2 regions of the Undibacterium sp. GrIS 1.2 genome follow, and region 2 is predicted to be linked to the other one. Evidence: predicted binding sites of a transcription regulator. Region 2 holds the regulator's gene; the other holds the start of a gene.
What was found. Region 2 encodes NrdR, which represses ribonucleotide reductase genes. Its sites were predicted from a motif close to CACNANATNTNGTG; they were not measured.
Positions count from the first base shown of each region.

Region 1 (16,249 bases), on a different contig from region 2:
GGTAATCCACCAGCGATATTTTTGATCGCGATCGGCGCATTTTTCCCTGTTTTGATGAATACGATTGCTGGCGTACGTGATGTTGACGGTATTTATATCCGTGCAGCGCGCAATCTGGGGGCGAGCCAAACAACCTTATTCTTGCGAGTCATGTTGCCTGCCGCTGTGCCATATATTTTGTCGGGTGTGCGTATCGGCATCGGTACCGCTTTTATCGTTGTGATCGTGTCAGAAATGATCGCGGTTAATAATGGCCTTGGCTTTAGAATTTTAGAGGCGCGTGAGTATTTCTGGTCGGACAAAATTATTGCCGGCATGATCAGTATCGGTATGCTGGGCCTGGCAATTGACCTGGCGATGAACAAACTGAATAACCATTTGCTGCGCTGGCACCGTGGTCTGGAGAATTAATATGACAAGCCCAAATCCTGTACAGATCAAAGTCAATGCGGTGAATAAAATTTTCACCACTAGTGACCGTGAGGTGGTCGCCCTCAAAGATATTCAATTAGAGATTCCAGAAGGTCAATTTGTTTGTTTGCTGGGGCCATCGGGTTGCGGCAAATCGACTTTATTGAATGCTGTAGCGGGTTTCTCTTTACCGACCAGCGGGACGATTACAGCGGAAGGGAAGTTAGTCACTGCGCCGGGGCCAGATCGTGGCATGGTATTCCAGGAGTACGCACTTTTTCCTTGGATGACGGTAGAGAAAAACATCGCATTTGGACTAGAAATAAAAGGCGTCAGTAAGTCAGAAATCCAGAAAAAAGTCTCAGATTTATTAGCGATGCTGGGCTTAAGTGATTTTAAAAGCCGTTTTCCTAAAGACCTGTCTGGCGGTATGCGTCAGCGGGTAGCGATTGCCCGCGTACTGGCATTAGATTCGCCCATCATGTTGATGGATGAGCCATTCGGTGCGCTGGATGCCTTGACCCGCCGTAATTTGCAAGATGAGTTGTTACGCATCTGGTCTGAGCTAAAAAAGACGATTATTTTTGTCACGCATAGCATAGAAGAAGCGATTTATCTGGCGGATCGGATTGTCGTCATGACCTATCGTCCCGGTACGGTCAAACGCGACCTGATGGTGGAGTTGCCGCGTTTGCGTGATCCGTCTTCTGCCGAGTTCAATCTGCTTAAACGTGAGTTAGGCCAACTGGTGATGGAAGAGCAGCAACGCCACCACACGGATGAGCTGAAAATGGCGGTAGTCGATTAAACTTTTAAAGTTAATCTCTTAAAACTATATCGTCACATTTTATTAGGCCAACTCATCCCAATGCGACGTACATCTGACTCGCATCAACCAGCTACGCTGCTATCTGGCAGTGTAGTTGTCGCCTTTGCCTTATTAATATGTGCCGTGCTGTTTATCCTTGGTGCATATTGGTGGGCATCTGGCAAAGCACGGGAAGAAATCCGCTCCGCCGGAGACCGGCATTTGCAGATCATCTCCCTCGATCTGGAATCGGTGCTTGAGCGTTACGAAACCTTGCCGTACGCATTAGCGTATCTGCCTTTGGCCTCACAAATCCTGGCGACGCCCGGCGATGCGCAGAAGCTGGCACAATTTCATGCAGCGCTGAAAGACATTCAACAGCAATCCAAGCTCGCAGCGATTTATCTGATGGATAAAAACGGTAACACCATTGCTGCTAGCAATTGGGATACGCCGCAAAGTTTTATGGGGCAGAATTTTAGTTTTCGTCCGTATTTTAAAGAGGCAATACAGGGCGGTACCGGACATTTTTATGCGATCGGCAATACCACCAGCGTCCCCGGATATTTTATCTCGCAGCCGGTATTCGGCGATGGTAATGGGGATGACAATGTGGGTGAAAGCGCGGATAAAAACGCGGATGAAAATACCCATCAACTGGCCGGCAAAAAGCTGGACAGTATCCGCTCTGCTGTTCACAATCTCAATCGTTCGCCTAAACGCACTCCCATTGGTGTCATCGCCGTCAAGATTAGTCTTACCGAATTTGAAAAAGCCTGGCGTAGCAGTGAAGAGCCGATTGCCTTGAGCGACCAGCATGGCGTGATTTTTTTAAGCAATCGTCCAGCTTGGCAATACCATAGTTTGCAAACGCTGAATGACGATGTGCAGAGATTGATTGCGCAGACCCTGCAATATGGCGGCAAGCCAATTGCCTCACTTGCCAGTTTGCCCAAGTCCGAGCGGGCTGATATTGGTCAGCTTGGTGAGTCTTCTCGTAATGAACTGAGTGACGTGAAAAGTAAGGTGCAAAGTAAGATACAAAGTAAGATACAAAGTAACTACGTCACTCGCCCTATAGGTCGTTTGTCCTGGCAATTGATGCTGTTTCCGTCGGAGTCTACCATCCGCCGTGTCGGTATTCAGGCCGCGCTGGTGGCTTTTCTTTTGCTGATTTTGCTCGCAACTGCGGCAGCGGTGTTTCATCAGCGGCGACGACGTCTGGATGAAAGACACCTAGCGCGGCAAGAGTTGCAGAGCGCTTTACAGCAAGCGGCCGATGATCTGGAGCAGCGCATCGCGCTACGCACGCAAGAACTGACCCATGCCAATGTGCAGTTGGCGACCAAGTACAGCAAGTTGCAAGATGCCGAAAATCTGCTGCGGTCCACCCAGGACGAGATGGTACAAACCGGTAAGCTGGCGATGCTAGGGCAGATGGCCGCCGGTATGACGCATGAGCTGAATCAACCGCTGACGGCTATCCGCGCCTTTGCTGATAATGCAATGACCTTCCTGGCGCGTGGCAAAGTACCGCAGGCCAACGAGAATCTTCAACATATCAGCGATGCCAGTGCCAGAATGGGCGCGATTATCAGCCAGCTAAAAGGTTTCGCCAGAAAAAGTCCCGAGGCCGTTGCTGAGGTTGACCTTGCCGTGTCATTAAAAGCAGCGGCGCTATTAATGCAAAGTGAGTTTGAGCGACAAAACGTCGCTTTACTCTTATCGTCGCAAACCGGTTTGCTGGTATTGGGTGACGCAGTCAGAATCGAGCAAGTACTGATTAATCTGATGCGCAATGCCTTGGATTCTGTCGTGCAAAAAATGCAGCGGCAGCAAGAGATTGAATATAGTCAGCGTGGACCAACACAAGTTAGTGTCTTGCTGGAGGCTGATGAGCAGGACGCGATTATCCGTATTATTGATACCGGGACGGGTTTGCCAGAGCAGGTGATACAGCATTTGTTTGAGCCGTTTTTTACCACCAAAGCATCAGAGCAGGGCTTGGGTCTGGGGCTGGCGATTTCATCCTCGATAGTGCAGGCGATGAACGGGAGTCTTTGTGCTGAAAACCGCTTGCAAGGCGGGGCAGAATTTACGGTCAAAATCCCGCGTTGGATGGGGCGGGTCTAGACCTTCCCCAGAGCATAGATATAGATATATTAATAAAGATGTAAATTAATACTCCCACTATGTATATTTAAGGTGTCCAATAATAATATGGACAATCAGCATTATTTCTGTAAAAAATAGGGGAGTATATGGTTTTCCTCAAGGTTTTTAGTTTGGGAGTCAGGTGTGACAAACGTCGATAGCATGTTAAAAGCCATCTTGATTGAAGACGAGCAAGCGGTGCGTCTGGCAACTGCACAGACCTTGGAGTTGGGCGGGTTTCAAGTACATGCATGCGCTAGTGCCGAGGCGGCACAGATTTATTTGCAGCCAGAATTTAACGGGATTGTTGTGACAGATGTGCGCTTGCCTGGTCAATCAGGTTTGGACGTACTGGCACAAGTGGCGGCACTGGATGCTGATTTGCCTGTGATTTTGATTACGGGTCACGGCGATGTCAGCATGGCGGTGGCGGCAATGCGCAATGGTGCGTATGACTTTATCGAAAAACCGTTTGCGGCTGATCGCTTATTAAACACCTGTTTGCGCGCGCAAGAGAAGCGCCGCCTGGTCATGGACAATCGCAAGCTCAAGCAACAAGTTGTTAGCCAGTCTGCGGTACCAGAGTTGATCGGGCAAAGTGCCGCGATTGAGCAGGTGCGCAAATTTATCCGAACGATAGGCCCGACTCAGGCAGATGTATTGATCAACGGCGCGACGGGTACCGGCAAAGAAGTCGTCGCCCAGCAATTGCATCTGGCCAGCGGACGTACGGGCGAATTTGTCGCCATCAATTGCGGTGCATTGCCCGAGTCGATGTTTGAGAGCGAAATGTTCGGTCATGAGGCCGGCGCTTTCACCAGCGCCCAAAAGCGTCGCATCGGTAAGCTGGAATACGCCAACGGCGGCACTATTTTTCTGGATGAAATCGAAAGTATGCCGCTGGCTTTGCAGGTCAAACTCTTGCGTGTGCTACAAGAGCGCAAGCTGGAGCGACTGGGTGGTAATGCACAAATTACGTTGGATTGCCGCATCATCGCCGCCAGCAAATTAGATTTGTTGCAATTGAGCGCAGAAGCTAAGTTCCGCGAAGATTTGTATTACCGCATCAGTGTCGTCAGTCTGGAGCTGCCACGTCTGAATGAACGCCGCGAGGATATTCCCTTACTGCTGGCGCATTTCCTAAAGTTGGCAGCGATCCGGTACCAGCAAGCGGCACCGCTGATTCCTACTGCGCAGATGCTGCAATGGCAGCAGCGCGACTGGCCCGGTAATGTGCGTGAGCTGCGCAACTTTGCGGATAAATTAGTGCTGGGAGTCGCTGATATAAACCTGATGCACGTCAATCAGGACAATCTGAACACTAACGATGCGCCATTGACCAAAATTTCTACTGCAAATTCGAACATAAATTTGAACGCGAATTTGAATATAAGTGATGCTCTGCCAAAACGCATAGAGGAGTTTGAGGCGACGCTGATTCAGCAAGCCTTGCAACAGCAAGACGGCAATGTCGCTTCGGCGGCGGAGCAATTAGGGATTCCGAAAAAAACGCTGTATGACAAACTGAAAAAATATCAGTTGTCGTTTAAGCCTGCTGCTGGTTGATATAGCTGTAATGCCCATCCATAGCGGTAAAAAATTACCTCACTCTACATAAATATCCTACAATCCTCGCTCGCTAAGGTTCGACCCTTCCTATACTTTGTCCGCCAGAGGATTCAGATGTATTCAGCTACATTTATCTTTAATAAAAAGCAGTACGACGCAGAGTTTTATGCGCTGGATCAAGCGATTGCCGAAGTCGCCAAACAAACTACAGGTTATATCGGGGAAGAGGCTTGGGAGAATGTAGCGACCGGACAAATTTCTAATGTCTATTATTGGGAGACCATGGACGGCTTACATGCATTGATGCAGCATCCCAAACATCTGGAGGCAAAAGCCGCGCAAGCCAACTGGCTGGACGGTTATCAAGTGGTTATTGCTCAGGTCTTGCGTGCTTATGGCGACGGATTAATTCCACATCCAACGGCTGGATTTGTGAATCATTAAGGTGCTGCTAAAACAGTGCTTCACTCATGACTGACCCAAAATGAAATAAGGCTAGGCTCCCTCCATGCGATTCCCGCCTGCGCAGAAGCGACGAAAAAAATAGTTTTGCAGCCTGCGCTCTGCCTTCCTTCAAGGGTTTTTAGAGGGTCTTATTGGACGGCTTGCAACAAGCTTACGGTCTAAACTCAATTCAGGTCTTGATCCGACTAACAATTCTCATACTAAATCCCAAGCTAAATCTGAGCCTACATGGTGTAAACTTAAACCATGCAAACTTATCTCCCTTTTCTTGCCGCTGCACTATATATCGCTTGCAGCTTTATCCCCGGCCAGCGCCGCTTGCTGGATTCTATGACGACGATTGCTGGCTGGCTGGTGCATGCAGCGGCTTTGTATCTGACTATTTTTATGCCGAACGAGTTGCGGGTGGGGTTTGCCGTAATGTTGTCAGCCGCATTGTGGGTATCTGTATTTGTTTACTGGTTGGAGAGTCGTAATTTATCCTTAGATGGTTTGAAAGTATTGTTACTGCCTAATGCGGCAATCATGGCGATCTTGCCTGTCTTCTTCCCAGGTAGTTTGGTCGCGATGGCAGGCAAGCCTGCGATGTTTCCCTGGCATATTGCGATTGCATTGTTGTCTTACAGTACATTAACGATCGCTGCTTTCCATGCCGTTGTAATGACTTTGCAAGATGCGCATCTGCACAAGCAAGCCAGCAAAGCGACACCGCCCTGGCTTAGTAAGGCGATAGAGCGCTTGCCTGCTTTGCTGATGATGGAAAAAATTCTGTTCCGGCTAGTGGCGATGGGATTTATTTTATTGACGCTGACTGTTTTGTCCGGCATCGTGTTTTCGGAGCAAGTCTTGGGCGTAGCGTTTAAATGGGATCACAAAACCATTTTGTCGGTGTTCTCCTGGATGTTGTTTGGTATTTTGCTGATAGGTCGACGCTGGCGCGGATGGCGGGGGAAAACAGTTTTGAGTTTTACCCTAAGCGGTTTTTTAACCTTATTACTGGCCTACGTCGGTAGCCGGTTTGTCTTAGAAGTGATATTGCACAGGAGCCTTTCATGAAGTTCTTAATGTGGCTGGTGCTTGCCGTGTTGGTAGTGTTGGCTTTGCGTAAAAAAAGTTCAACGATCTCATCGGCCCAACAGCAAGCGCCTTTGGATGGCGGACCAACCGGCTCAAGCCCTAATCCACATCAGGCAAATCAACATGCTGAGACCATGGTTTGTTGTGAGCATTGTCAAGTATATGTACCTGCATCCGAGGCAGTGTACCGGCAGCAGCAGGTATTTTGTAGTGTCGTGCATGCCGACTTGCATTAGACCGCTGCATTAAATGTCCAGCTCCGCTATCGTCCCCTCTTTACCTAGCGCCACGTTCTGGCGTTCCCTTCAGACCCTGAATGTGTCACGGGTAGTCGTTGCCATCGTGTTGTTTGGTTACATGAGCCTGAGGGGCGGTAAAGAAATATGGTTCACTGAGTACACCGTATTCACTCAGGCTTGTAGTGCTTACCTGATCATCGCTATTTTCTTTGTCCTGATTAAAATCAATTATCAGCGGCGATTCATGACGCAACTGGCGAGTCAGATTGCACTTGATATTATTATCATTTCTATTATTTATCTGGCGTCTGGTGGTAATAAAAGTGGCTTGGCGATTCTGTATATTTTCCCCTTAGCGGGCGTCGGTATTCTGGCGCCTTTATTATGGGGTTTATTTTTTGCAGCCTTCGTCACTTTATTTTTATTAGTAGAAAGTATTTACAGGGTTTTGCAGCAAGAAGATACTAGTCTGACGTCGCAAGCCGGTTTGTATGGAGCAGCTTATTTTGCGGTAGTGTTCGTACTCAATCGCTTAGCAAAAAATCTGATTCAGCAAGAGGCTTTGGCGGTACAGCGTGGCAAAGCACTGGCAATACAACAGGCGATTAACCGTCTGGTAATTGCCGATATGGGTGACGGTATTTTAGTTATCGACCAGACCGAACATTTAGTAGAGATAAACCCAGCTGCAGAGCGCATGTTGGGCGCACGTCTGATCCAGCAAGCCAGCAGAGCCCGTTTACGTGATATTCCTGCTTTGCGACCAATAGCCGAGGTTTTGTCTAGCAGAAATGATTCTACGCTCAATACCAAGACTATTCATACTGGCATCATGCCATGGACGGTGGGTGAAGAGATCTCGTTCATCTCTATCCGGCAATTAAATGACGCCACCATTGATGCCAGTTCACCAGAAAACTTGAATCGCTCTGATTTAGTGACACATTTAAAACTGCGCTTTGTGGATGTCGATAGTGCGGATATTGCAGGGTTTAGCCATGAGCAGGGTACATATACAATTATCTTTATGCAGGATGTGTCGGATATCGAGAATCAGGCGCAGCAATTAAAGCTGGCATCAATGGGACGTCTGACGGCTAGCATCGCACATGAAGTCAGAAACCCATTGTCGTCAATTTCTTATGCCGCCTCGTTGTTGGGTGAGGATATGTCTAACCCGGTACAAGCGCGGCGCCTGCTAAAAATTGTGGATGATAATGTCGGACGCTTGAACCAGTTGATCGAGGATATTCTTAAGTTATCGCGCAAGGCGCAGGCAGATACGAAACCATTTTCTTTGTTACCTTTTATTGCTGAGATTGTGCAAGACTTTGTTGAGACACGTGGCTTGGATCCACATTTGATTTATACGGACAAGTCAGTTACTTTTCATATTGTGTTTGATCCCGGCCATTTGCGCGAAATTGTGGTTAACCTGTTGTCGAATGCCGTGCGTTACGCCAGTGGCAAGCCAGGTAGCATACGGATTTATGCCCAAATGAGTGCGATCAACCGGCAAGAATTGCATATTCAGGACGATGGTCCTGGCATCGCTGCAGAAGTGCGCTCACATTTATTCGAGCCTTTTTACACTACATCAAGTAAAGGTACCGGTTTGGGTTTGTATATGGCGCGTGAGCTATGTTTGAATAATCACGCTTTGCTGGACTACGAATACCATACAGATGATCCGTCCTCCTTATTTGGTGAATCAAAAGGCCGTTTTGTGGTTAACTTCACTTTGATCGACTCTTCTCCTTCTGACGTTGCATGAACTAAAGCGAACAAAAGACACGAGTAAATATGAACAATAAAGAGTTGAGCTCTAAAGATTCGCCAGGAATTCCGCGCATTCTTGTTGTGGATGATGAGGCGCATCTGCGCGAGTTGCTAGAAATCACCCTTATCAAGATGGGATTGGACGTAGATAGCGCCGAGACACTCGCTATCGCACGTAATTATTTATCCAAAACCAGTTATGCCTTAATTCTGACGGATATGCGCTTACCAGATGGTTCTGGTATGGAGTTAGTTCAGGACGTTAACAGCCACTATAAAAATACGCCGATTGCTGTGATTACAGCTTTTGGCAGCGCTGACAACGCAGTGGTTGCCCTCAAGGCAGGCGCCTTTGATTATGTGTCGAAGCCGGTTGCACTGGATCAGTTGCGTAAGCTGGTCAGATCAGCTTTACAATTGGGCGAAATCCGTACCGCGCATGACATTCAAGATGGTAATGATAGCAAGCAAGCAGAGCGCATCCTACCTTCTGGTCTGATCGGGCGTTCTGAGGCGCTACAGCATGTTCGCTCCCAAATCACCAGACTGGCGCGCAGCATGGCACCAGTCATCATCACTGGAGAATCGGGTAGCGGTAAAGAGCTGGCAGCGCGTGAGATACATAATAATAGTGCGCGTGCGGACAAAGCTTTTATTGCAGTCAATTGCGGCGCCATCCCAGAGGCCTTGATGGAGGCGGAATTTTTTGGTTATCGTAAAGGCGCGTTCACTGGTGCTAGTGATGACCGTGATGGGTTTTTTCAGGCGGCGAGCGGCGGTACGCTGATGTTGGATGAGGTTGCTGATTTGCCGCTGGCGATGCAGGTCAAGCTATTGCGTGCGATACAAGAGAGGCGAGTCCGCAAGGTCGGTGCTACTAACGAAGAGCCTGTCGATGTCCGTATTATTAGCGCGACTCACCAAAACCTGGCTAATTGCGTGACGGCAGGTAAATTTCGCCAAGATTTATATTACCGCCTGAATGTCATTGAGTTGCATTTGCCTCCGCTACGCGAGCGTTTAGGGGATGTGGCAGAATTGGCGCAAGGTATTTTGCGACGTCTTTCTACCCTAGAACTTTCTAATTCTGGCGCTGCTACCTTACTATCTAATGAGGCGCTGCAAGCTTTGGCCGCCTATGATTTTCCGGGTAATGTGCGCGAACTGGAGAATATTCTGGAGCGTGCGCTGGCATTTGCGAATGATGGTTGTATTGAAGTCAGTGATCTGGCTTTGCGTCCTGCGACAAAAGCATTGCCAGTACTTTCACCAGCAATGACGAGCCTGCCTGGCACTCCTGAAACATCGGCCACTGCAGAGGTGCTAAACCCAAGCCATACGGTTGAAACTAACTCTGCCGCTTTGTCCCCGTACCAGAATGCGCATCATGTAGAGCCTGTAGTTAGCGTCACGGACAGCGGAAAAAATATTTTCATCGAGCCTGATTTACCATGTTCTCTACCAGATTATTTGGAGCGGATAGAGAAGGAAGTTATTCGCCGCGCGCTAGTTAAAACGCGCAATAACCGCACACAAGCGGCAGAATTACTGGGAGTAAGTTTCCGGCAATTGCGTTACCAGATACAAAAACTGAAAATACATGACCCGGAGTAAATCGGGTCATTCGGCTATGTCAACTCCATTAAATCCATCAAACTCAGTAAGTCAGACGAACTCGGCATCTTCGAGTACAACTATCGGGTTGGATGCGGATGGTTGGTATTCATTAGCAATGCGACTGCCATCCTCTAATTTTGATGCTCGCTCTGAGCATGCCGAAGTTTCACTGCTGGTAATTCACAACATTAGCTTGCCTGCCGGTCAATTTGGCGGCTCTGCAATTTCCGATTTATTCTTAAATCAGCTTGATTACTCAATGCACCCCAGTTTTGAGTCCTTGCGCGGCATACGCGTGTCTAGCCATTTTTTGATACGCCGGGATGGAAGCTTATTGCAGTTCGTCTCAACCGCGGCACGGGCCTGGCATGCGGGTGTTTCGCAGTTCAATGGAGAGTCTGGCTGTAACGATTTTTCTGTAGGCATAGAGCTTGAGGGGACTGATACTAAGGAGTTTGAAGCTGGGCAATATCAGACCCTGGCATCGCTCAGTTACGCCCTATGCCAAAAACTACCTATCCGTCACATCGTTGGACATCAAGATATTGCTCCTGGAAGGAAGACTGACCCCGGCCCCTATTTTGACTGGAAACAATATAAAAAATTATTGGATCAAGAATTTAGGTTAGTGCTTACTCATGCTGCACCAAGCTTTCCATTCATGCTTTGAGATTGTCAATCAACAAACCCAGCTGTCGTAAAAAAATAATTCTCTTTTTAACAAAAAAAGCGATTGCACATCTCCCTCTCTGGCACTAGAATTAGTGCAAATCAAATCTTCTGCACTACATCTAGTGGTTTGGTTTAAATAATGCTGCTGTTAATCCTGTTTCACTTGATCTTGTTTTTACCCCGGTTTTATTGTCATAAATGATTTATAAAACAGAGACTTGGATCAGATTTTGAATTCACACTGAATTTATATTGCTTGACTCAAATGGAGTAAAAACCTAATTCAAGACAGTAGGTAATTCCAGTAAATACAAACCAAACGCAGTAAATCAAACGTAGTTGAGCAACTTAGTTCGGTAACTTAGTTGAAAAAATAAGCATTGCGATCGATATCATCGGTCTCAAAACACGAAGTACGACGTAAACACAATTCACGCTGACCCCGGAGGCCAAATGCACTCTTCAATAGAAACATCAACACCAATCACATCTGATCTGTCGGCTTTACAGTCGCATGCAGTTAACCATGCGCCAGTTTCGCAAGCTACCAGTTACAGTGACTACCGCATCATTCGCCGGAATGGTGCTGTGGTTGGTTTTGAGCCTTCCAAAATCGCAATCGCTGTGACTAAAGCCTTTTTGGCAGTTAACGGCGGCCAAGGTGCGGCGTCTGCCCGTATCCGTGAATTGGTAGAGCAATTAACTGCTAGCGTCGTGTCTGCTTTGGTACGCAGACAGCCAACTGGCGGTACGTTTCATATTGAAGATATCCAGGATCAAGTTGAATTAGCACTGATGCGTTCTGGCGAACATGATGTGGCACGTGCCTATGTTTTGTATCGTGCCAAGCGTCAAGATGAGCGCCGCCAGCAACTAGAATCGCAACAGGCATCCAAGACCGATATCGCAGTACCGCAAATTCATGTGATCGTTGATGGTCAACCTACGGTGCTGGATATCGCACAAGTTCGTAACTTGATTACAGCTGCTTGCGTTGGTTTGGATAAGTTGGCCGATCCAGAAGCAATTCTGGCAGAAACCTTAAAGAATTTGTACGATGGCGTGCCAGTTGAAGAACTGCATAAATCGGCTATTTTGGCTGCCCGCGCTTTGATGGAAAAAGAGCCTGCCTATAGTCAGGTTACAGCACGTTTGTTGTTGCATACAGTTCGTAAAGAGGTATTTGGTAAAGAAGTTGCGCAACAAGCAGCGGCGGCAGAATACGTTGACTACTTCCCTAAATTTATCAAAAAGGGTATTGAAGCAGAGTTGTTGGATGCAAAATTAGGTCAGTTCGATTTGAAAAAGCTTGCCAACGCGCTGGTTGCTGATCGTGATTTGCAATTTGGTTACATCGGTCTACAAACTTTGTACGATCGTTACTTCTTGCATGTACGTGGAACACGGATTGAGATGCCGCAAGCCTTTTACATGCGTGTTGCGATGGGTCTTGCTATTAGCGAGATTGATCGTGAAGCTCGTGCAATTGAGTTTTATAATTTATTGTCTAGCTTTGATTTTATGAGTTCGACTCCGACTTTGTTCAACTCAGGTACACAGCGTTCACAACTGTCCTCTTGCTACTTGACTACGGTCGCGGATGATCTGGATGGTATTTACGAAGCGATCAAAGAAAACGCTCTGCTGGCGAAATATGCAGGTGGTTTGGGCAATGACTGGACGCCAGTCCGCTCACTCGGCGCACATATTAAAGGAACTAACGGTAAATCCCAAGGCGTCGTGCCTTTCCTGAAAGTCGTCAACGACACAGCCGTTGCGGTCAACCAAGGTGGTAAGCGTAAAGGTGCAGTCTGCGCTTATCTGGAAACCTGGCACATGGATATTGAGGAATTTCTTGATCTGCGTAAAAACACTGGCGATGATCGTCGTCGTACGCATGACATGAATACCGCCAACTGGATTCCTGACTTGTTCATGAAGCGTGTTATGGAAAAAGGCGACTGGACTTTATTCTCGCCGTCCGATGTACCTGACTTGCATGAGAAGTTTGGCAAAGCTTTCGAACAGGCTTACGTTGCTTATGAAGCTAAAGCGGCGAGCGGTGAGCTGGAACTATCCAAAAAAATCCCTGCGCTAGACTTGTGGCGCAAGATGTTATCCATGCTGTTTGAGACTGGTCATCCATGGATTACATTTAAAGACCCATGCAATATTCGCTCGCCACAACAACATGTGGGCGTAGTTCACTCATCTAATTTGTGTACCGAAATCACACTCAACACAAACGACAGCGAGATCGCAGTGTGTAATTTAGGTTCGGTCAATATGCCAGCGCACATGAAGGACGGCAAACTCGATCACATCAAGTTACAAAAAACTATCCGTACAGCGATGCGCATGCTGGATAACGTGATCGACATCAACTATTATGCAGTCAAGAAAGCGCGTGACTCCAACTTACGTCATCGTCCGGTTGGTCTCGGCATTATGGGTTTTCAGGATTGCTTGCACATGATGCGCATACCTTATGCATCAATGGATGCAGTGCAATTTGCTGATAACTCGATGGAAGCAGTGTGCTATTACGCTTATCTGGCATCGTCTGAGTTGGCAGAAGAGCGCGGCGCTTACAGCTCGTATCGTGGTTCTTTGTGGGATCGTGGCATTCTCCCGCAAGATTCTCTGAAGCTGTTAGCAGAAGAGCGCGGTGGTTATCTGGAGGTCGATTATTCTGAAACGATGGATTGGTCTGTTATCCGTAATCGTATTAAACAGTTCGGTATGCGTAACTCCAACTGTGTAGCGATTGCGCCTACAGCGACGATTTCTAACATTATTGGTGTATCGGCTTGTATCGAACCGACTTATCAAAACTTGTATGTAAAATCGAATTTGTCCGGCGAGTTTACTGAGATTAATGAATCCTTGGTGCGTGATTTGAAAGCACGTGGTTTATGGGACGAAGTCATGATCGCTGATCTGAAATACTTCGACGGTAGCCTGGCAAAGATTGATCGTATCCCGCAAGACCTGCGTGAACTATATGCAACTGCATTTGAAGTTAGTCCATCCTGGTTGGTAGAAGCTGCATCACGTCGCCAGAAATGGATAGATCAAGCGCAGTCACTGAACATTTATATGTCAGGTGCTTCTGGTAAAAAACTGGACGAGACTTATAAGTTAGCTTGGTTGCGTGGCCTGAAAACTACCTACTACCTGCGTACGATAGGTGCGACTCATACTGAAAAGTCCACAAGTAAAACCGGTGCACTGAATGCAGTTGCCGTGGATGGCAGCGGCGGATATTCTGCTAGCGCAGAAGTGCCTGTAGCTACTGCATCAGAAGCCGATGGTGCTGCTTGCTACTTGCGTCCTGGCGATGCCGGTTTCGAAGAGTGCGAGGCTTGTCAGTAATTGCAGGACGTGAGTTAGCCGCTCATCAATAAATAAGCGGTTAACTAACGAAACTGCTGCAACTGCAGCAAGTGATCAAGGATGAGAGGCAGAGCGATAATGCTCGCTCCCTCTGAAAATCTGAAAACGATAGAATTATTTAGTAAGTGAATTTAAGGAATATACCAATGCTTTCTTGGGATGAAGAAGTCGCTCCAGCAGCGCCGATGGCTCCAGCGACACCAGCGATGCCAGCGATCAATACCCGTATGCCATTACCAGAGCTTGCTGCAATAGTTGCACCGATAAAATCTGTTGAGGCTGCACCTGCAGAGGTTGCACGTCGCGTTAATGCTGCCGATAAGCGGATTATCAATGGACAAACTGATGTCAATCAGCTTGTGCCGTTTAAATATAAATGGGCATGGGATAAATACCTAGCGGGTTGCGCTAACCACTGGATGCCGCAAGAAATCAATATGCAGCGTGATATTGAACTTTGGAAAAGTCCAAATGGTTTGACAGAAGACGAACGTCGTTTAGTCAAACGTAATCTGGGTTTCTTTGTGACCGCTGATTCCCTGGCCGCGAACAATATTGTGCTGGGTACTTACCGCCACATCACCGCACCAGAATGCCGTCAGTATTTGTTACGTCAAGCCTTTGAAGAGGCGATTCATACTCATGCTTATCAATATATCGTTGAGTCGTTGGGTTTGGACGAGGCAGAAATCTTCAATGCTTACAATGAAGTTGAGTCGATTCGTGATAAAGATCAGTTCCTGATCCCGTTCATCAACGCATTGACCGATCCGGAATTTAAGACCGGTACGATGGAGACAGATCAGACTTTGTTAAAGTCCTTAATCGTCTTTGCATGTCTGATGGAAGGTCTGTTTTTCTACGTCGGCTTTACACAAATTTTGGCGCTCGGTCGTCAAAATAAAATGATGGGCGCAGCAGAACAATATCAATATATTTTGCGTGATGAATCGATGCACTGCAATTTCGGAATTGATTTGATCAACACGATCAAGATGGAAAATCCGCATTTGTGGACAGCGACATTTCGTGATGAAATTAAATCGTTGTTTTTGCGTGCGGTGGAGTTGGAATATCGCTACGCAGAGGATACAATGCCGCGTGGAGTGCTTGGTTTGAATGCGCCGATGTTCAAAGGATATTTACGATTCATCGCTAATCGCCGTGCACAACAAATTGGACTTGATACTTTGTTCCCGCAGGAAGAGAATCCGTTTCCGTGGATGAGCGAAATGATAGACCTGAAAAAAGAACGCAACTTTTTTGAAACACGTGTGATTGAGTACCAAACTGGCGGAGCGCTCAACTGGGAATAACAGTTGAAAAACAGTGAAAATAATTTCCGCCAAAATTCAGATTAGTCTGGATGCCTTACTCAAATTCGCATGACGTGTAAAACGCGAGAGGCCTCACCAAACTGAATGGACAGTCATAGACCGAATCGATCTACTCTGTTTGTGCCGCGACACCACGCAAGTGTCGCGGCTTTTGGTTTTGGAAAAACTCCTGCAATACAAAATACCGACGCCGGCATTGATTAATGCGGGCGTTTTTTTTGGCTGTTTGTTTTGCTTGATTCTGATATTGGTATCCGCAACTGTGCTGGCAAGCGCTGGATTGTGATACCCGGGATACGGAATCGCCTTCAAAAGCCATATGGCTGAAGTGCTGCATCAATAGAGGAGATGCAGCAGTTCAGCCGGTGCCGCATTCATTAGCGCAAACAACAGTTTGTTTGTGCCCATGAATAATCCGCTCGCCTTATTGTTTTAATGAGCGGATTTAATTGATTAATTTTTTCCATCTCATGAAGGAGAAACAAAATGGCAACAGGACCAAAACCACCAGAGGCAAAGAAAGCCCCTGCAAAAAAAGTAGCAGCTAAGCCAGCGGTAAAAGCCGCAGCGAAACCTGCAGCAAAAGCAGCAGCTAAGCCAGCAGCTAAAAAAGTTGTAGCTAAGCCAGCAGCAAAAGCAGTAGCGAAGCCAGTCGCTAAAAAAGCGGTAGCAAAGCCAGCAGCAAAAGCAGCAGCAAAGCCAGCAGCAAAAGCAGCAGCAAAAGC
Region 1 is NZ_JBEONP010000041.1:151-16,399, reverse strand. Features, by position in the region: gene AAKU61_RS16330 (ABC transporter permease) at 1-411, shown strand, start outside; gene AAKU61_RS16325 (ABC transporter ATP-binding protein) at 413-1,219, shown strand; gene AAKU61_RS16320 (sensor histidine kinase) at 1,280-3,352, shown strand; gene AAKU61_RS16315 (sigma-54-dependent transcriptional regulator) at 3,536-4,939, shown strand; gene AAKU61_RS16310 (antibiotic biosynthesis monooxygenase family protein) at 5,057-5,386, shown strand; gene AAKU61_RS16305 (cytochrome C assembly family protein) at 5,654-6,463, shown strand; gene AAKU61_RS16300 (PP0621 family protein) at 6,460-6,720, shown strand; gene AAKU61_RS16295 (two-component system sensor histidine kinase NtrB) at 6,734-8,497, shown strand; gene AAKU61_RS16290 (sigma-54-dependent transcriptional regulator) at 8,527-10,116, shown strand; gene ampD (1,6-anhydro-N-acetylmuramyl-L-alanine amidase AmpD) at 10,133-10,789, shown strand; gene AAKU61_RS16280 (ribonucleoside-diphosphate reductase subunit alpha) at 11,245-14,166, shown strand; gene AAKU61_RS16275 (ribonucleotide-diphosphate reductase subunit beta) at 14,334-15,503, shown strand; partial or broken gene AAKU61_RS16270 (hypothetical protein) at 16,011-16,249, shown strand, end outside.
Region 1: the regulator NrdR is predicted to act here: its motif matches at 10,952-10,965, upstream of AAKU61_RS16280 (ribonucleoside-diphosphate reductase subunit alpha).

Region 2 (16,249 bases):
AGGCATTATTAATATTCTGGCGGCGGACCAATTACTTCAATCACCGCGTTTGTATTCGACTTTCTTGCTATGGATGCTATCTGAGTTGTATGAACATTTGCCAGAAGTCGGGGATTTGGATCAGCCAAAGATGGTGTTCTTTTTCGATGAAGCACATTTACTGTTCGACGAAGCTCCCAAAGTTTTACTGCAAAAAATTGAGCAGGTCGTACACTTAATTCGCTCTAAAGGTGTCGGCGTGTATTTTGTCACGCAAAATCCGCTCGATATTCCCGATACGGTGTTAGGACAACTCGGCAATCGCGTCCAGCAGGCTTTACGCGCATATACTCCACGCGATCAGAAAGCAGTGCAGGCAGCGGCAGAAACTTTCCGTCCTAATCCTGATTTGAATACCGCGCAAGTCATCGGTGAACTCGGTGTTGGCGAGGCGCTGATTTCTTTCCTTGATGAAAAAGGTAGACCGAATATCGTACAGCGTGGATTTGTATTGCCGCCAGCGTCCCAGATCGGTCCCATTTCGGTAGAAGAGCGTCAACAGATCATCGCTAGTTCGATTGTTGCAGGCGTATATGAAAAGACCATAGACCGTGATTCTGCTTATGAAAAACTCAAAGGCAGAGTCGCCAATACTCAAGCGCAGAGTGCACCATCCTCTGGTAATTCTGGCGGTATGAGTGATGGCTGGGGCAACTCTGGCGGCAATGTTGGTACCAGTGCGTCAACTCGCCCGACGCAAGATTCTGCACCAGGTATACCTTCACAAAGACAAGCGCCAACTCAGCAGCAGCCCCAAGAAGAGGGCGGCATTGGAGACACGCTGAAAAGCGTGTTTGGTAATTTGCTGGGAGGTAGCAGTGGAATACGCCGTCGTGATAACGTCGCAGAGACGATGGTCAAATCAGCCGTGCGGACGATAGGATCACAGGTCGGGCGTGAGATTATTCGCGGTGTGTTGGGTTCTATTTTGAAGAAAAAATAAATAAACTTTGATGATATCGTACTGCTGAATTTTGAATGTTCGATATCTAGCAATTAGTCATCGAAAAAACCGTATTGAAGTTAGTATTTCAATACGGCTTTTCTTTATGCAGCGTTCAAAATCGCAGCATGAAACCGCAAATGATCTTCAATAAAACTAGTGATGAAGTAGTAGCCATGGTCATAGCCTGCATGACGTCGCAGGGTTAATGGCTGGTTTGCCATTTTGCACGCCATTTCAAACTCTTCTGGCAGTAATTGCTCGGCCAAAAATTTGTCACTTAAGCCCTGATCAATCAATATGCCATTTGGAAACGGCGTATCAGTATTCGCCATCAAGATCGATGCATCGTAATCCAGCCAGTGACTTTGATCCGATCCTAAATAACCGCGAAATGCTTTTTGACCCCACGGACATTTAGTCGGCGCTGCTATCGGTGCAAAGGCAGAGACCGAGCGGTAGATGTCACGGTTGCGCAAGGCTAGCGTCAGCGCACCGTGACCGCCCATGGAGTGACCAAAGATGCCGATACGATCTTCACGTGCAGTAAAATTGTTCAGTACTTTTTGGCGTAACTCATGTACTACGTAAGAATACATGCGGTAATGTTTTTCCCACGGTAGTTCTATGGCATCCAGATAAAATCCTGCTGCTAAACCAAAATCCCAGCTTTCGCTTTCGCCTGGCACATCCGCTCCGCGCGGGCTGGTATCTGGTGCGACTAACATGATGCCGAGTTCCGCCGCCAGTCTTTGCGCACCAGCTTTGATCATGAAGGTTTCTTCATTACAGGTCAGTCCTGCCAGATAGAACAAGACAGGGACTGCGCGCTGTTTGGCTTGCGGTGGCTGGAATACCGAAAACCGCATAGGCAATCCGATCTCACTCGACTCATGTCGATAAAAACCTTGCACGCCACCGTAGCAGGCGTGCTCGCTGATTGTTTCTAATGCGGTCGCGGTCATCTTGACTCCTGTTTCAGTTCACTTAAATTAGTTAGCTCAGAATTCAACAACGGAGCGAATCGACTCTCCGCTCTTCATTAAGTCAAAGCCTTCGTTGATGCGTTCTAATGGCAGTTTGTGCGTGATCAGATCATCGATGTTGAGCTTGCCTTCCATGTACCAGTCTACGATTTTTGGTACGTCGGTGCGGCCACGGGCACCACCGAAAGCCGAGCCTTTCCAGACCCGGCCAGTGACCAGCTGGAATGGGCGTGTACTGATTTCTTGTCCCGCTGCGGCAACGCCGATGATGATCGATTGACCCCAGCCCTTGTGACTGGATTCCAGTGACTGACGCATCGTCGTGGTGTTGCCAATACATTCGAAGCTATAGTCTGAGCCGCCATCGGTCAGGCCGATAATTGCATCCACGACGTTACCGACTTCGGTCGGATTGACGAAGTGTGTCATACCGAATTTGCGCGCCATGGCTTCACGAGCCGGATTGATATCAACGCCAATAATTTTATTTGCTCCCACCATGCGCGCCGCCTGAATCACGTTGAGTCCGATGCCGCCGAGACCAAACACGACCACGTTGGCACCCGCTTCGACTTTAGCCGTGAACAACACAGCGCCGACGCCGGTAGTGACGCCGCAACCGATGTAGCAGACTTTGTCGAAAGGCGCATCTTCACGAATTTTTGCGAGAGCGATTTCTGGCACTACGATGTAATTGGAGAAAGTCGATGTACCCATGTAGTGATATAGCGGCTTGCCATCTAATGAGAAACGGCTAGTCGCATCTGGCATCAGACCGCGACCTTGGGTGCTGCGGATTGCCTGACAGAGATTGGTTTTTTGTGAGAGGCAAAATTTACATTCACGGCACTCAGGCGTATAGAGCGGGATCACATGATCATCTTTTTTCAAACTCTTAACGCCGGGGCCGACATCGACCACGACGCCTGCGCCTTCATGCCCAAGAATCGCCGGGAAAATACCTTCAGGATCAGCGCCAGACAAGGTGTAGTAATCGGTGTGGCAAATGCCAGTGGCTTTGATTTCGACTAAGACTTCACCGGCTCTGGGGCCGCCCAGTTCAACTTCTTCAATCGTCAGTGGTTTGCCGGCTTGCCATGCGACTGCTGCTTTGGTTTTCATGTCTGTCCTTTGTCGTGATAGGAGGTAGGGTGAACTGTAATAAGTAGAACTGTAATGTGTAAACCCGTAATGGGTAGATCCGTAATGTATAGATTCGTAATAAATGACTAAAAGCTGACAGCAATTTTTAGCCGAGAATACTAGACAAGCTAGTAGCTACCGCGACGAGCAAAGCGAGCTCAGCACCGGTAAAAATATTCTGTGTAAATGCTTCTGAATCGATAATCCCTAACACGCGACCATCTACTGCCAGGATCGGCAAGCAAGCTTCTGCCTGCACTTTTGGATCGCAGGTGTAATACTCGCCGCCGGTTGCAAGATAGGCGCTGACGTTATTGATAATCCGCCCCTTACCGCTGATGCCGACGGTGCTGTTATTACTGTTAGCAGCAAATTCAGGTGTGAGCGGAAATTCGGCACGCGACGCGGCGCCAAAGTAGGCTAGTTTGACCAGCACGGAATTACCATCTGACCCTGTAGGTGTTTGATCGATTTTTTTATACACGCCAAACCACTGGCTACCGCTGTGTTGCTGATAAAACTTGACCAGCGCGGTCACTCGTTGCAAGAGCCGCAGATTGTCAGACGTTTGTCCGCCCAAGCTGGCGGCGAGATCGTAGGGCGTGGCGGATAGCTGATCAAACAAAGAGCATGATCCGCCTTCGCCCAATTCTGGCACTTGATATTGCCATTGGACTTGCGTGTCTTTTTCAGTGGATCTGATGAACTGCTGCAGTTGTTCTTGGTAGCTGGAAACTTGCGTCGCAAAATCAAGCGGTAATTGTGCTTGATCGATGCCGCTGTGTGCCATAAAAAATGCGATTGACATTGGTCTGCCCGAGGTTCTGAAAAGTACCTGAGTTTATCAGATGTCTCATATCAATGTGGCATAGGACGGAACGCTGAAAAAGCCCGGCAGTGCAGCGCCCGGCGCCCACTTTTCCAGCAGTTTAGCAATCTATTTCTTTGGCTTTTTTTCTTGTGCAATTTCTTGAATCGCTTCGGCAAATTCTGATACGTCTTCAAAACTTTTATACACCGAGGCAAATCGGATGTAGGCGACTTTGTCCAGACGTTTTAGTTCGCGCATAACCAGTTCACCGACGTGGCCAGAAACGACTTCTCGCTCACCGCTGGCCAGGAGTTTTTCTTCTATGCGCTGGATGGCATTGTCCACCGCTTCTGCCGATACGGGACGCTTGCGCAAGGCTAGCATCAGGCTGCCGCGTAGTTTGGCGGTTTCAAATTCGGTTCTACTGCCATTCTTTTTGACGATGACAGGCATCGCCAGTTCGATCCGCTCATACGTTGTGAAGCGTTTATCGCAATTGGCGCAACGGCGGCGGCGGCGGATGGTATTGCCGTCATCCGGCACGCGGGTGTCGATTACTTGCGTGTCATCGTGGTGACAGAACGGACATTTCATACTGACTCCAAGTCGGGAAGAAAATGCAGCGTAGAGTGCATACTCCCCATTATTTTTATAGAAAATGCCTGATTGTCCAGTCTTTCTATGGACGATTAAAATATACAGGTAGATAGTATATTTATTCTTATTGTATTACTTATGAGCTGAATTTGGCAAAACGGGCACAAAAACTACCAGTTATTACAACAACGCCACTCGGTCTGAGTGGCGTTGGTTTTACTGCGATCCGTATTTACACTATCGCTAATATTTTACGGTGGATTACTTATGCTGCGTTTTATGCAGAATATACAGGGAAGGCATCGGTCAGTTTCTTGACTTCGACTTTAACGCGCTCTATGGTCGCAGCATCATTTGGGTTGTCCAACACATCGGCGATCAGATGGCCGACTTTGATCGCTTCTGCCTCTTTAAAACCACGTGTAGTAAATGCCGGGCTGCCCAGGCGGATACCGGAGGTGATCATCGGTTTTTGCGGATCGTTAGGAATGCCGTTTTTGTTGCAGGTCATATGGGCGGAGCCGAGGATGGCTTCTGCTTCTTTGCCTGTCAAACCTTTAGGGCGTAAATCAACCAGCATCACATGCGATTCTGTACGGCCGGAGACGATGCGTAGACCACGTTCAGTCAGGGTTTGTGCCAGTGCAGCGGCATTTTTGACGACTTGTTGCTGGTAGGCTTTGAACTCTGGCGTCAGTGCTTCTTTGAACGCCACTGCTTTGCCTGCGATCACGTGCATCAATGGGCCGCCTTGGATGCCGGGGAAAATCGCTGAATTGATCTTTTTGGCAATCGCTTCATCATTCGACAAAATAATCCCGCCGCGAGGGCCGCGCAGACTCTTGTGCGTGGTGGAAGTTACTACGTCGGCGAATGGCATAGGGTTAGGATAAACGCCTGCCGCGATCAGGCCGGCATAGTGCGCCATATCGACCATAAAGTAGGCGCCGATTTCTTTGGCGATTTTGCTGAAGCGTTCAAAGTCGATGCGCAGAGAAAATGCGGATGCGCCAGCGATGATGATTTTTGGTTTGGCTTCGCGCGCGAGTTTTTCCATCGCATCGTAATCGATGTCTTCAGCGGCGTTCAGGCCGTAAGAGACCACGTTAAACCATTTGCCTGACATGTTGAGAGGCATGCCGTGGGTCAGATGTCCGCCTTCTGCCAGACTCATACCCATGATGGTATCGCCCGGATTTAACAACGCGAAGAACACGCCTTGGTTCGCTTGGGAGCCGGAATTAGGTTGGACGTTAGCGAAGTTCGCGCCGAATAATTCTTTCAGGCGATCAATCGCCATTTGCTCAACCACGTCCACATATTCGCAACCGCCGTAGTAGCGCTTGCCCGGGTAGCCTTCAGCGTATTTGTTAGTGAGTTGCGAGCCCTGGGCTTCCATCACTGCTGGCGAGGTATAGTTTTCTGAGGCGATCAATTCAATATGTTCTTGCTGGCGGTGATTCTCTTGTTGAATCACGGCAAACAATTCTGGATCGGTATTGGCGAGGGTGTGAGTTTTTGCGAACATGACAAGCTTCCTGTTTAATTAGAAGGTAATTGCAGATGATCTGGTGCCCTGAAAAGGGAACGGGCAGCCTAAATCGCTATGTCCATATCAGGCTACCCAGGCGCACGGCTATTGAAATCTCACGCTTCCCGATGGATCTCCATCTTTGTCGTCAAGCGCAGCGTTTGTTGCTAATTGAGCAAACTGCTGCGTTTAAGACATTTTCGCCAGTCACGTGAGACGAAATGGTGCCCAAATTTTACGCCAAGCCCCATTTTTGAGCAAGATTTGGATGCGATTTGCCGAATAACGGTATTTTAGTCTGATGAATACTTCGCGTTAAATAAATTGAAGGTGTTTGCCCATTGGAGGTTACAAGGCGTCACAAGCTCAGGCATAACGATTGTAGAAAAACCGCATAGAATGACGGCAGGCGTTTTCGCGACGATGTTCGCCATGCAAAAAATTAGTCACATCATCAGCATCAAATCCAGTATCACATCCAAAATCACATCAAACTAAGAGGAAATCATGATCGTTTTAATCACCGGTGCAAGTTCAGGTTTTGGCGAAGAGATGGCGCGTAAGTTCGCGTCGAATGGTCATAAAGTGATTGCTGCCGCCCGCCGCACGGATCGTCTGGACGCCTTGCAGGCTGAGCTGGGTGCGGCCTTGTTACCTATCAAGATGGATGTCACTGACAAAGCATCCATCAGCGCGGCGCTGGCGCAGTTACCCGCAGAATGGAAAGAAATCGATGTGCTCATCAATAATGCCGGACTGGCGCTGGGCACAGAGCCAGCACACTTAGCCAATCTGGATGACTGGGAAACCATGATCGATACTAATACTAAGGGATTAGTCAGAATGACCCGCGCTATTTTGCCTGCGATGGTGGAGCGTGGCAGCGGTCTGGTGATTAATATCGGTTCCATCGCTGGTTCTACGCCCTATCCGGGCGGCAATGTGTATGGCGCAACCAAGGCATTTGTTGATCAATTTACGCTTAACCTGCGCGCCGATCTGGTTGGCACTGGCGTGCGGGCAACCAATATTGCGCCAGGCTTATGCGGCGGTACCGAATTCTCTAATGTCCGCTTCAAAGGGAATGATGAGGCAGCGGCCAAAGTGTACGAAGGCACTGTCCCATTGACGGCAGTTGATATTGCGGAATCTGCTTATTGGATTGCGACATTGCCCAAGCATATCAACATCAATTACATAGAAATGATGCCGACTTGCCAGGGTTTCGGCGCTTTCAATATCAAGCGTAATCCGGCGTAAAATCCCGCATATAGTGGCCTAGGTTGAAATTTTATACTGGATAGGGTATTTTAAAGTGTCCAGGTAATCTCTGGGCACTAAGTATATAAAATGGGGATACTCCCCAATTTCTACCTTATTTATTGCTAAATTATGGCTAAAGAATTCAACTGGTTTGTACGCGTGTACTATGAAGACACCGATGCGGGCGGCATCGTCTTCTATGCCAATTATCTAAAGTTTTTTGAGCGCGCCAGAACCGAGTGGTTGCGCGCGGCCGGTATCAGCCAGCAAATCATGACTACGCAGCACCAAGTCATGTTTGTCGTCAAAGGCACGGCAGTCGAGTATCATTCACCCGCCAGACTGGATGATGAACTCAAACTCACCGTTGTGGTCGAAAGGTTGGGGCGCGCCTCAGTCCAGTTCGTGCAAGAAGCCTGGTGCGGTGATCGCTTACTGGCAACCGGCACGATTAAAGTAGGATGCGTGGGTACCGCCAGCGTGCGCCCAAGTGCGATTCCGGCGGAAGTGCTGGCAAAGCTGAGCGAGTAAAATCAGCAAAACTCAGGTAGCTAAAGTCAAACGAATACTGTCAAGCGAATTAGCTAAACCAATCAGCCAAGCAAGTTACAAAGCCAGGCACCAGTTGCGCGAACGTACACTACCGTGTGCATACGAATAATTAACTTACACACATAGACTATGAATGTTATGAATGTTACTCAAGACCTCTCATTTTTTACCCTGATTTCCGAAGCCTCTATCTTGGTACAACTGGTACTGCTCTTGCTGGTGGGCGTGTCAGTGACGAGCTGGAATTATATTTTCAGAAAAATGTTTGCGATCAGCAAAGCGCGCAAGCAGACGGAAGAATTTGAACGCAATTTCTGGTCCGGCGGCAACTTGGGTGAGTTGTATCAGGCTGCAATGAGCAATCGCCGTAACAGTGGCAATAACACCGGTGCGCTTGAGCGTATTTTTGAAGCCGGTATGAGCGAATATCAAAAGGTCAAATCAGCCAATAAAGCGAGCTTAGATGCGACTGCAATGCTGGACGGTGCGCGTCGTGCGATGCGCGCCGCCTATCAGCGCGAGATGGATCATCTGGAAGCCCACTTATCATTTTTAGCCTCAGTCGGTTCGGTCTCCCCATATGTGGGTTTGTTCGGTACGGTGTGGGGGATTATGAATGCCTTCCGAGGTTTGGCAAATGTGCAGCAAGCCACGCTGGCTGCTGTGGCTCCCGGTATTGCCGAGGCGCTGATTGCCACTGCCATTGGTCTGTTTGCGGCGATCCCTGCAGTGCTGGCATACAACCGCTACTCACATGATATTGATCGTCTGGCGATCCGGTTTGAAACTTTTATTGAAGAGTTCTCCAATATTTTGCAAAGACAATCTCGTTAAATTGTATGAGTTCTCTGCGTGGCGAACGTAAACGCAAATTCAAAGCAGAAATCAATGTCGTGCCTTATATCGACGTGATGTTGGTACTGCTGATTATTTTTATGGTGGCTGCTCCGATGACCAATCCCAGCGTCATCAATTTGCCGACTGCCGGACAATCAACCCAGCCGCCGTCTGAATATATTGAGGTAACGCTAGACACTAACAAATATGTGATCAGTATCAATACCAAAGGCGCTAACGGAAAAACTGGCAATGGTAACAACCAGCAAGAGGCCAAAGAAACCGCTGCCAATCGTGCCCAGTTAATGCAAAAGTTGAGCGAATATCATACGGCAAAACCCGATTTGGCCGTACTTGTATCGGCTGATAAAGAAATGAAATACGACGAGATTATTCAAGTTATTTCCGAAGCCAAAAAGCTTGGTATTAATCGGGTTGGTTTGGCGACCAAGTGATGCGTCTGCAACCAGTATTCTTATTGGTAGCATTTATAGGCGTGACAAATTTTTGTCACGCCGAGGCGCCGTCTGCCGAGCTTCCTGCCCTCCCAGTGTCAAGCGTGATGTATGCGCCAAGCTCGGCAGCAGCGTCGACAGGAACACCGGCGGAAGCACAAGCAGAAACACAAGCAGAAATTCCAACATCAACACTAGCGTCCACCACCGATACGAAGATCGCGCCCGATGCGGAAGAAGAGATTGTTGTAGCGAAATCGAATTTACGTCGTTTCCAGATAGGTGTTGCTAAAGGTGATTGGCTGGCTCTGTTGACGCAACATATCCCAGAATTATCGTCAGATACCGATTCGCAAAACGTCACACCAACGCTGATCCGAAAATTGCGTCAGGATATCGGCAATATATTGGCGACAGAGGGATACTTTTCGCCCGTCATCACATTTGATGCCGGAAAAGATGGCCAAAATGGCGGCTCGCTTTTCCGTGGTGGTATTGGCAACCTCAGTAGCAACCTCAGCAGTAATGTCATCCGCGTCAATATTGATGCCGGCTCCAGAACTACAATACAGCAAGTCGATTTGCAATTTTCCGGTGCTCTCGAAGACGCGGCCAAGCAAGGCAAGGTAGATGCAGTTAAACGTCGCCAGGCGCTGATTGCCGATTGGCGCTTACCTGTGGGATCTGTTTTCAGGGATGAAGAGTGGGATAAGGCAAAAACCGATATTACCGAGAGTTTGCGCTCCGATGTCTATGCTTCGGCCAGCATCATCAATAGCAACGCGACGATAGATGCAGATAGCCAGTCCGGTAGCTTAAAGGTGGAGATCGACAGTGGTCCGCCATTTACTCTTGGCGATCCGGTGATTACGGGTTTGCAGCGCTATCCTCCCTGGTTGCTTGATCGTTATTTGCCTCCCAAAAAAGGTGAACCTTATTCCCGCTCGCGCCTGCTGGAATACCAGAGAGCTTTGCAAAATTCGGCCTATTTTTCTGCTGTGGCAGTAAGTGTTGATCCCGATCCGAGCAAAGCTGACCGCGTGCCGGTGGATGTGTCGGTCGTTGAGCGCCGTCCCCGTGATCTGGCGTTTGGCGTGGGTTACAGCAGCAATACTGGCTTCCGCACAGAAGTGTCTTATCGTGACCGCGATCTGCTCGACAGAGCTTGGGATTTACGCAGTGCAGTCCGCCTAGAGCAAAGGCGTCAGCTGGCTTATGCAGACATTTATTTGCCACCACGGGACAATCAATTTTTAGATTCTTTTGGCGTCTTACTGGACAAATCTAATCTCGCTGGTTTAGATCAGACTCGTACCGCGATTGGTGTCAAGCGTACCAGCACACGTGGGCATCTGGAGCAGCGTTTAGGTTTGAATTTATCGCGTGAAAAGGTAGCGCTGGATGGCGAGCCGCAATCGGTCAGTAAAGCCTTAGTCAGTTCGGTAGGCTGGACATGGCGTGATGTAGATGACAGCTTTGCACCGCGCAAAGGACAAATTTTGCAGCTCGATTTTGCTATCTCAGAAAAAGCCTTAATTTCGGATCAGCGCTTTATCCGTACTTATGCCAAATATCAACAATGGATACCTGTCGCCAAGCGCGACGTCCTGTTACTCAGAGCAGAAATAGGGCAGGTCTTGGCACCAAGTATTGACGGTATTCCTGAGGATTATTTATTCCGTACCGGTGGCAGCAGCACGGTGCGCGGTTATAGCTATCAAAGTCTGGGTATTCAGCATCCTACTGGCGTGACTGGCGGCATGGTGATGGGTGTTGCCAGTGCCGAGTATGTACACTGGACTCAGGCGAATTGGGGCGCTGCTGCTTTTATCGATGCCGGTGACGCAGCGGATGATTGGAATACCTATAAAGTTAAACAAGGTTTTGGTGTTGGCGGAAGGTATAAAACACCTGCTGGTCCGATTGCACTTGATCTTGCGTACGGCAAAAACATAAAAAAATTCCGTTTGGATTTTTCGATTGCGGTCGCATTTTAATGATAGCGAAATATTCTACTGAAGCCGTTTTTTCTAAGCTCACAATGAGCATTTGCTTATGACACAAACGCCTTCAAATCCTGATGAAAAAAACTCACCCCCGGTGGTTAGCGCTGCTGCTGCGTCTGCTGCGCCCGCTACTGCTGCAGAATTAGCTACTGTTAATGTACCGAAGCGCAGAAGTTTGCTTAGGATTTTTTTCCTGATTTTTAGCGCTTTACTGGTTATTCTATGTTTGACTTTAGGATGGGCAAGCTGGACCCAGCATGGCACGCGTACTATTCTCAATTGGTTACAAAATGCCAGCGGCGGCGAATTGCAATTAAGCGATGTCCGTGGACGTTTGTCGGATCATGTATCGATTGGCGAGTTGTCGTATCAAACCAAGACGCTGCATCTTAAAGCAAGTGGAATACAGCTTGACTGGCATCCATTGAGTTTGGCTAACGGCAAATTATCCATCAGCAGTTTACAGATTGCCGCGTTGACGATTGCAAGCCTGGAGAGTAAATCATCACCACAATTGCCAGGCGATCTCGATGTTGTTATTGAAGTCGCCTTGCAGCAAGCTGCGATTGGCCGCCTGACGATTGCCACGCTATATGCCGATGGTCACACTACACCTGTTACCACACTGCCCGGATTAACAGGGCAATTAATCTCCAACCAAAAGCAGCATCAGTTACAAGCCAAAGTCACCACTGATTTTGGTACCGTACAAGCACAAGCGACCGTCGCTGTTCACCGGCCATTTGTAGTGCAGGGGCAGTTTGATTATCAGGGTCAGATCGATCAGCACATACCACGTATGGGCATCACCGGAAGTCTGACTGGTTCTTTGCAAGAATTAGTTCTCAATGCCAAAGCCAAGGTTAGCGATAAATTCGCTAGGGAAAAACCAGTTGATTCTGCCCAAGTTACCTCCGCATCTGCCCTTCCTAAATTATCTAAAGTATCTAAATTAAGTGGTGAACTTAAAGCAGTACTGGCACCATTTTCCACAGAAATACTGCATTCATTACAGGCCACGATTGATGGACTGGACCCCGCCGAGTTTGCAGCACAGGCACCGCATGCACAATTAAAAGTAGCTGCTGACCTAAAGCCCGATACCAAACTTGGCCCCAATGGATTAGCGGGTACGATTAAACTGAGTAATGCGCAACCAGACACGATAGACAAAAACGGAATACCTGTCAGCGCGATGACTTCTGCCTTACGTTGGTCGGGTGATCGTCTTGAGTTGAGTCAAACCTTGCTGCAATTGATGGGTAAGGGAAAAATCTCCGGCGCTGCACAAATACAGTTTACGGCCAGCGCTTTCCCTATCGTTGATACCCGGCTTGAAGTGAGTGAGGTGGATCTGGCGCAGATCGATACGCGGATTCGTCCGACACAGATTAAAGGCAATATTCAAGCGCAGACAAGAGCGCAGAAAGACGGTGATCATCAGATTACTTTTCAGGCGCAGTTGCATGATCCGCGCGCTAGTCTAAATGTCGATGCGAGTTACCAGCCAGGAAGTAGCGGTCAGACTGAGGCTAAAGATAAGACTACAGCGCAAACTAAAACGCAGACTATTTCAAAGATTACGTTAGCGAAGCTAGAACTGCTTGCCGTAGATTCTCGTTTGCAAGGGCAGGGCGAGATCATCTTGAGCGGTAATGCGCAGCCATTTAATTTTAAAGGGGTAATTCAGAATTTTGACCCTTCGCGCTGGATCGCGGCGCCAGCAGGCAAGATCAGTGCTGATTTTTCAGTCGCGGGACAATTGCAACCTAAGCTGGATGTGTCCGTGCAACTCCCTTCTTTGCAAGGGCAATATGCGGGACAAGCGCTGAGTGGCGCAATTGATGCGCGTTGGCAGCAAGATGCGGCCTTGACTTTGCATAAGCTGGATGTGCATTGGGGAAAAAATGGTGTCACGGGCAGCGGTGCTTGGGGGAGCGACAAGGGACAGTTGCAATTAGCAATCGATATCCAGGAGTTGGATGCCTTATCGCATTTAATCCCGACCACTCAGGATGTGCCGCATCTGGGTGGAAGCCTGAAAGCGAATTTGGTCTTGCAGGGGAAAATGAGTGAGCCTGCAGGTAAGCTCGATTTAATTGGACAAAATCTAAACTACAGTCAGCAATCGGGTCAGCAAATCAGCATTGATAGTTTGACCGCGAAACTAGATCTGGCTCGCGGTTCACAAGGTATGTTTGACGGTAATATCATTGCTCAAACAGTGCGCAGTAATTTGATGAAGGCAGATGCTACTGATACCACCTATACCTATGGTTCGGCTGCAAATCCTGGCACCAATCCAGGTGCAAATCCAGCATCAGGTAAAGAAACAAGTAGGGGGTCAAACGCTGCCCCAACTATCGTCGCAAATAAGCTAAATGATAAGAGTTTACCGGTACTGGCAGAGCAAATTAGCTTATCCATTAATGGAACTCGTGAGTCACATAATATTGCTCTCAACAGCCGGTTTAATAACAGACGATCTGTCAGCATGACTGCTGCGGGCGGTTTAAACACCGTTGGAAAAACTACAAAAATAGTCAGCAATAAATCTGCTGGCTCAGCTAGCCAGGCCGTTGTTGCTGCGCCTGTCAATTCAGTAGCGCAATGGCAGGGACAATTATTGAGTTTTGTACTTAGCGGAAAACCCGATGTCAAATTACTGGCGCCTATGAGTATTGTTGCCTCCAGCCAGTCGGTTTGCTTAGGGTCCGCAGAATTTTCGGGTGTGGTTGGTAAGCTGGTACTCAAGCAATTGGAGTGGTCGCCCGACGGTTTAAAAACGCAAGGGCAATGGAATGCCATGAACGTCATTGCAGTGGCTAACTTGCTTAAACCGCAGTACGCAGTGGATGGCGATTTACTGTTGAATGCCATATGGGATTTACAGTTAAAGGACCATTTGCAAGGCGAAATCAGCTTGCAGCGCCAGAGTGGCGACGTTCGTATCAATGATGCGGATGGCACTGGAAAAGCGATACCGCTTGGTATCCGCGACCTGCAAATGAAGATGCTGTTTGGTGGTCTGGTCGTTGGTAGTGACGCAGAAAAAATGGCTTTGACCATGACCGCTGATGGGGCTCGTTTGGGGACTTGGCAAGCTCGTATTAATTCTGCTTTGAGTAAAAAAACCGGGACATGGGCGATTGCTCCGGATGCGCCGTTAGAAGGGCAGATCAAAGCGAATATCCCAGACGTGCAGTGGCTGGGGCCATGGATTAATCCTGGTCTGGCGCTTAAAGGCCAATTACAAGTCGATGCCCAATTGGCAGGACAATTTAGCCAGCCGCGTTATCAGGCAAAAATTAGTGGAAGCGGATTAGAAGTCGCTTTTGCGGCGGAGGGTTTGTTGTTACCGAATGGTCGTCTAGAGGCGGTGATAGACGAAAACCGCGTTCGCCTAAATAGTTTGGAATTTTCTAATGTAGTGTCCGTCATGCCGCGCCATTCTAAATTTCAGGATGTGAATTGGGTTGGTCAAAAGGGCGAATTAAAAGCCAGCGGTGATATTGATATTCGCAATCAGACCGGCAATATTCAGGCTCAACTGAACCAGTTTCCTCTGCTCCAGCGCAATGACCGATGGTTGGTTGCGAGCGGTGATTTAGGTGTGGCGAATATTAAAGATGTCTGGAATGTGACGGGCAAAATAAGAGCCGACGGTGCCTATTTTAAATTGCCAAAATTGCCGCCGCCAAGTTTGTCTAGCGACGTGGTAGTGATTCGCAGCAAAGATAAGGCAGCACAAAATAAAGCGGCTGACGATGCCAATAAAAAGGCGCTCAAGTCGCGGCTTGATATGAGCTTCGATATGGGCTCACGTTTTGTATTTGTCGGGCGTGGACTAGATACGGCGTTGGCGGGTAGCATCCGCTTACGTTCCTCCGATGGCAATCCGGTGCAAGCCAGCGGTTCGATCAGCACTGTCGGTGGTGCTTATGAAGGTTACGGGCAACAATTGGCGATAGAGCGGGGGATCTTAAACTTTCAAGGTCCGCCAGCTAATCCGGGCTTGAATATCCGTGCCTTGCGCCTGGGTTTGGCGGTAGAAGCCGGCGTAGAAGTTGTTGGTACAGTTGCTGCGCCGCAAGTCCGGCTGGTTTCTGAGCCCACCGTACCCGATGCAGAAAAATTATCCTGGCTAGTATTGGGACGAGGCTCCGACCAAATTGCAGGTAATGACGCGTCTTTGCTGATGTCGGCAGCCAGTGCAATTTTTGGCGGCGATGGTAGCCGCAATGTTCCAAGGGACATCGTACAAGGCTTAGGTTTTGATGAATTTTCCCTAGGCACTGCGGATACTAGCAATGGCTCTAAATTACCTAGCCAAACCGTAGCTGGCACCACATCGACTAGCGGAGCTACCTCTGGCGATCAGGTCGTTTCGGTCGGTAAGCGCTTAGCGCCTGGCATGGTATTGTCGGTTGAGCGCGGCTTGTCGGACGCCAGCGGCGCGATTAAATTAAGTTGGCAACTGACCCGAAGAGTCAGCATTATTGGCCGCACTGGTACTGATTCGTCGATTGACGCTTACTATACGTTTTCATTTAATTAGGATGCAGAGTCAGGATAGTAAGTTAAATACTCCAGGTAGGTATATTTAAATTGTCCATAGAATCATTGGGCAATAAGGCAGTTATTAAAAATAAAATGGGGAGTATATTTACTTTCTCTTCTTTAAACTTGCCAGAAATAAGAATTGAACCTTATGTTTTTAGTGCCGATTTGATAGGACTTCTTTGTTAAACCAGCAAAGATGATTTGAATCGGTTTGGATCGGAATGCCGATTATAATTTTATTCATCGTATATTTTTCTAAAGAAAGACGGCCTCAGCCAGCTTTTAGACGGAAAATAAACGGAACTAAGCAGCGATAGAAGCATCATATAAAGTCATGAAAGAATTTTCTCCGAACGGCCCTACGCATTCTTCAACTCGTGATTTCCCCCGTGAGGCTGGTCAGTGGCGCTCTTTTACCCTGGCTGCTTTGGTGAATGTCGTGTTGATTGCCTTTTTGTGGGTAGGCGTTCAATGGCAAAATAAAGAAACCACTGCGGTAGAAGCAGAGGTTTGGGATATGACC
Region 2 is NZ_JBEONP010000047.1:5,257-21,505, reverse strand. Features, by position in the region: gene AAKU61_RS17495 (helicase HerA-like C-terminal domain-containing protein) at 1-982, shown strand, start outside; gene fghA (S-formylglutathione hydrolase) at 1,087-1,947, opposite strand; gene AAKU61_RS17485 (S-(hydroxymethyl)glutathione dehydrogenase/class III alcohol dehydrogenase) at 1,984-3,090, opposite strand; gene AAKU61_RS17480 (GAF domain-containing protein) at 3,218-3,919, opposite strand; gene nrdR (transcriptional regulator NrdR) at 4,049-4,516, opposite strand; gene glyA (serine hydroxymethyltransferase) at 4,797-6,047, opposite strand; ZMP/ZTP riboswitch at 6,135-6,271, opposite strand; gene AAKU61_RS17465 (SDR family NAD(P)-dependent oxidoreductase) at 6,558-7,310, shown strand; gene ybgC (tol-pal system-associated acyl-CoA thioesterase) at 7,443-7,844, shown strand; gene tolQ (protein TolQ) at 8,004-8,699, shown strand; gene AAKU61_RS17450 (ExbD/TolR family protein) at 8,705-9,157, shown strand; gene AAKU61_RS17445 (autotransporter assembly complex protein TamA) at 9,157-11,154, shown strand; gene AAKU61_RS17440 (translocation/assembly module TamB domain-containing protein) at 11,213-15,721, shown strand; gene tolA (cell envelope integrity protein TolA) at 16,061-16,249, shown strand, end outside.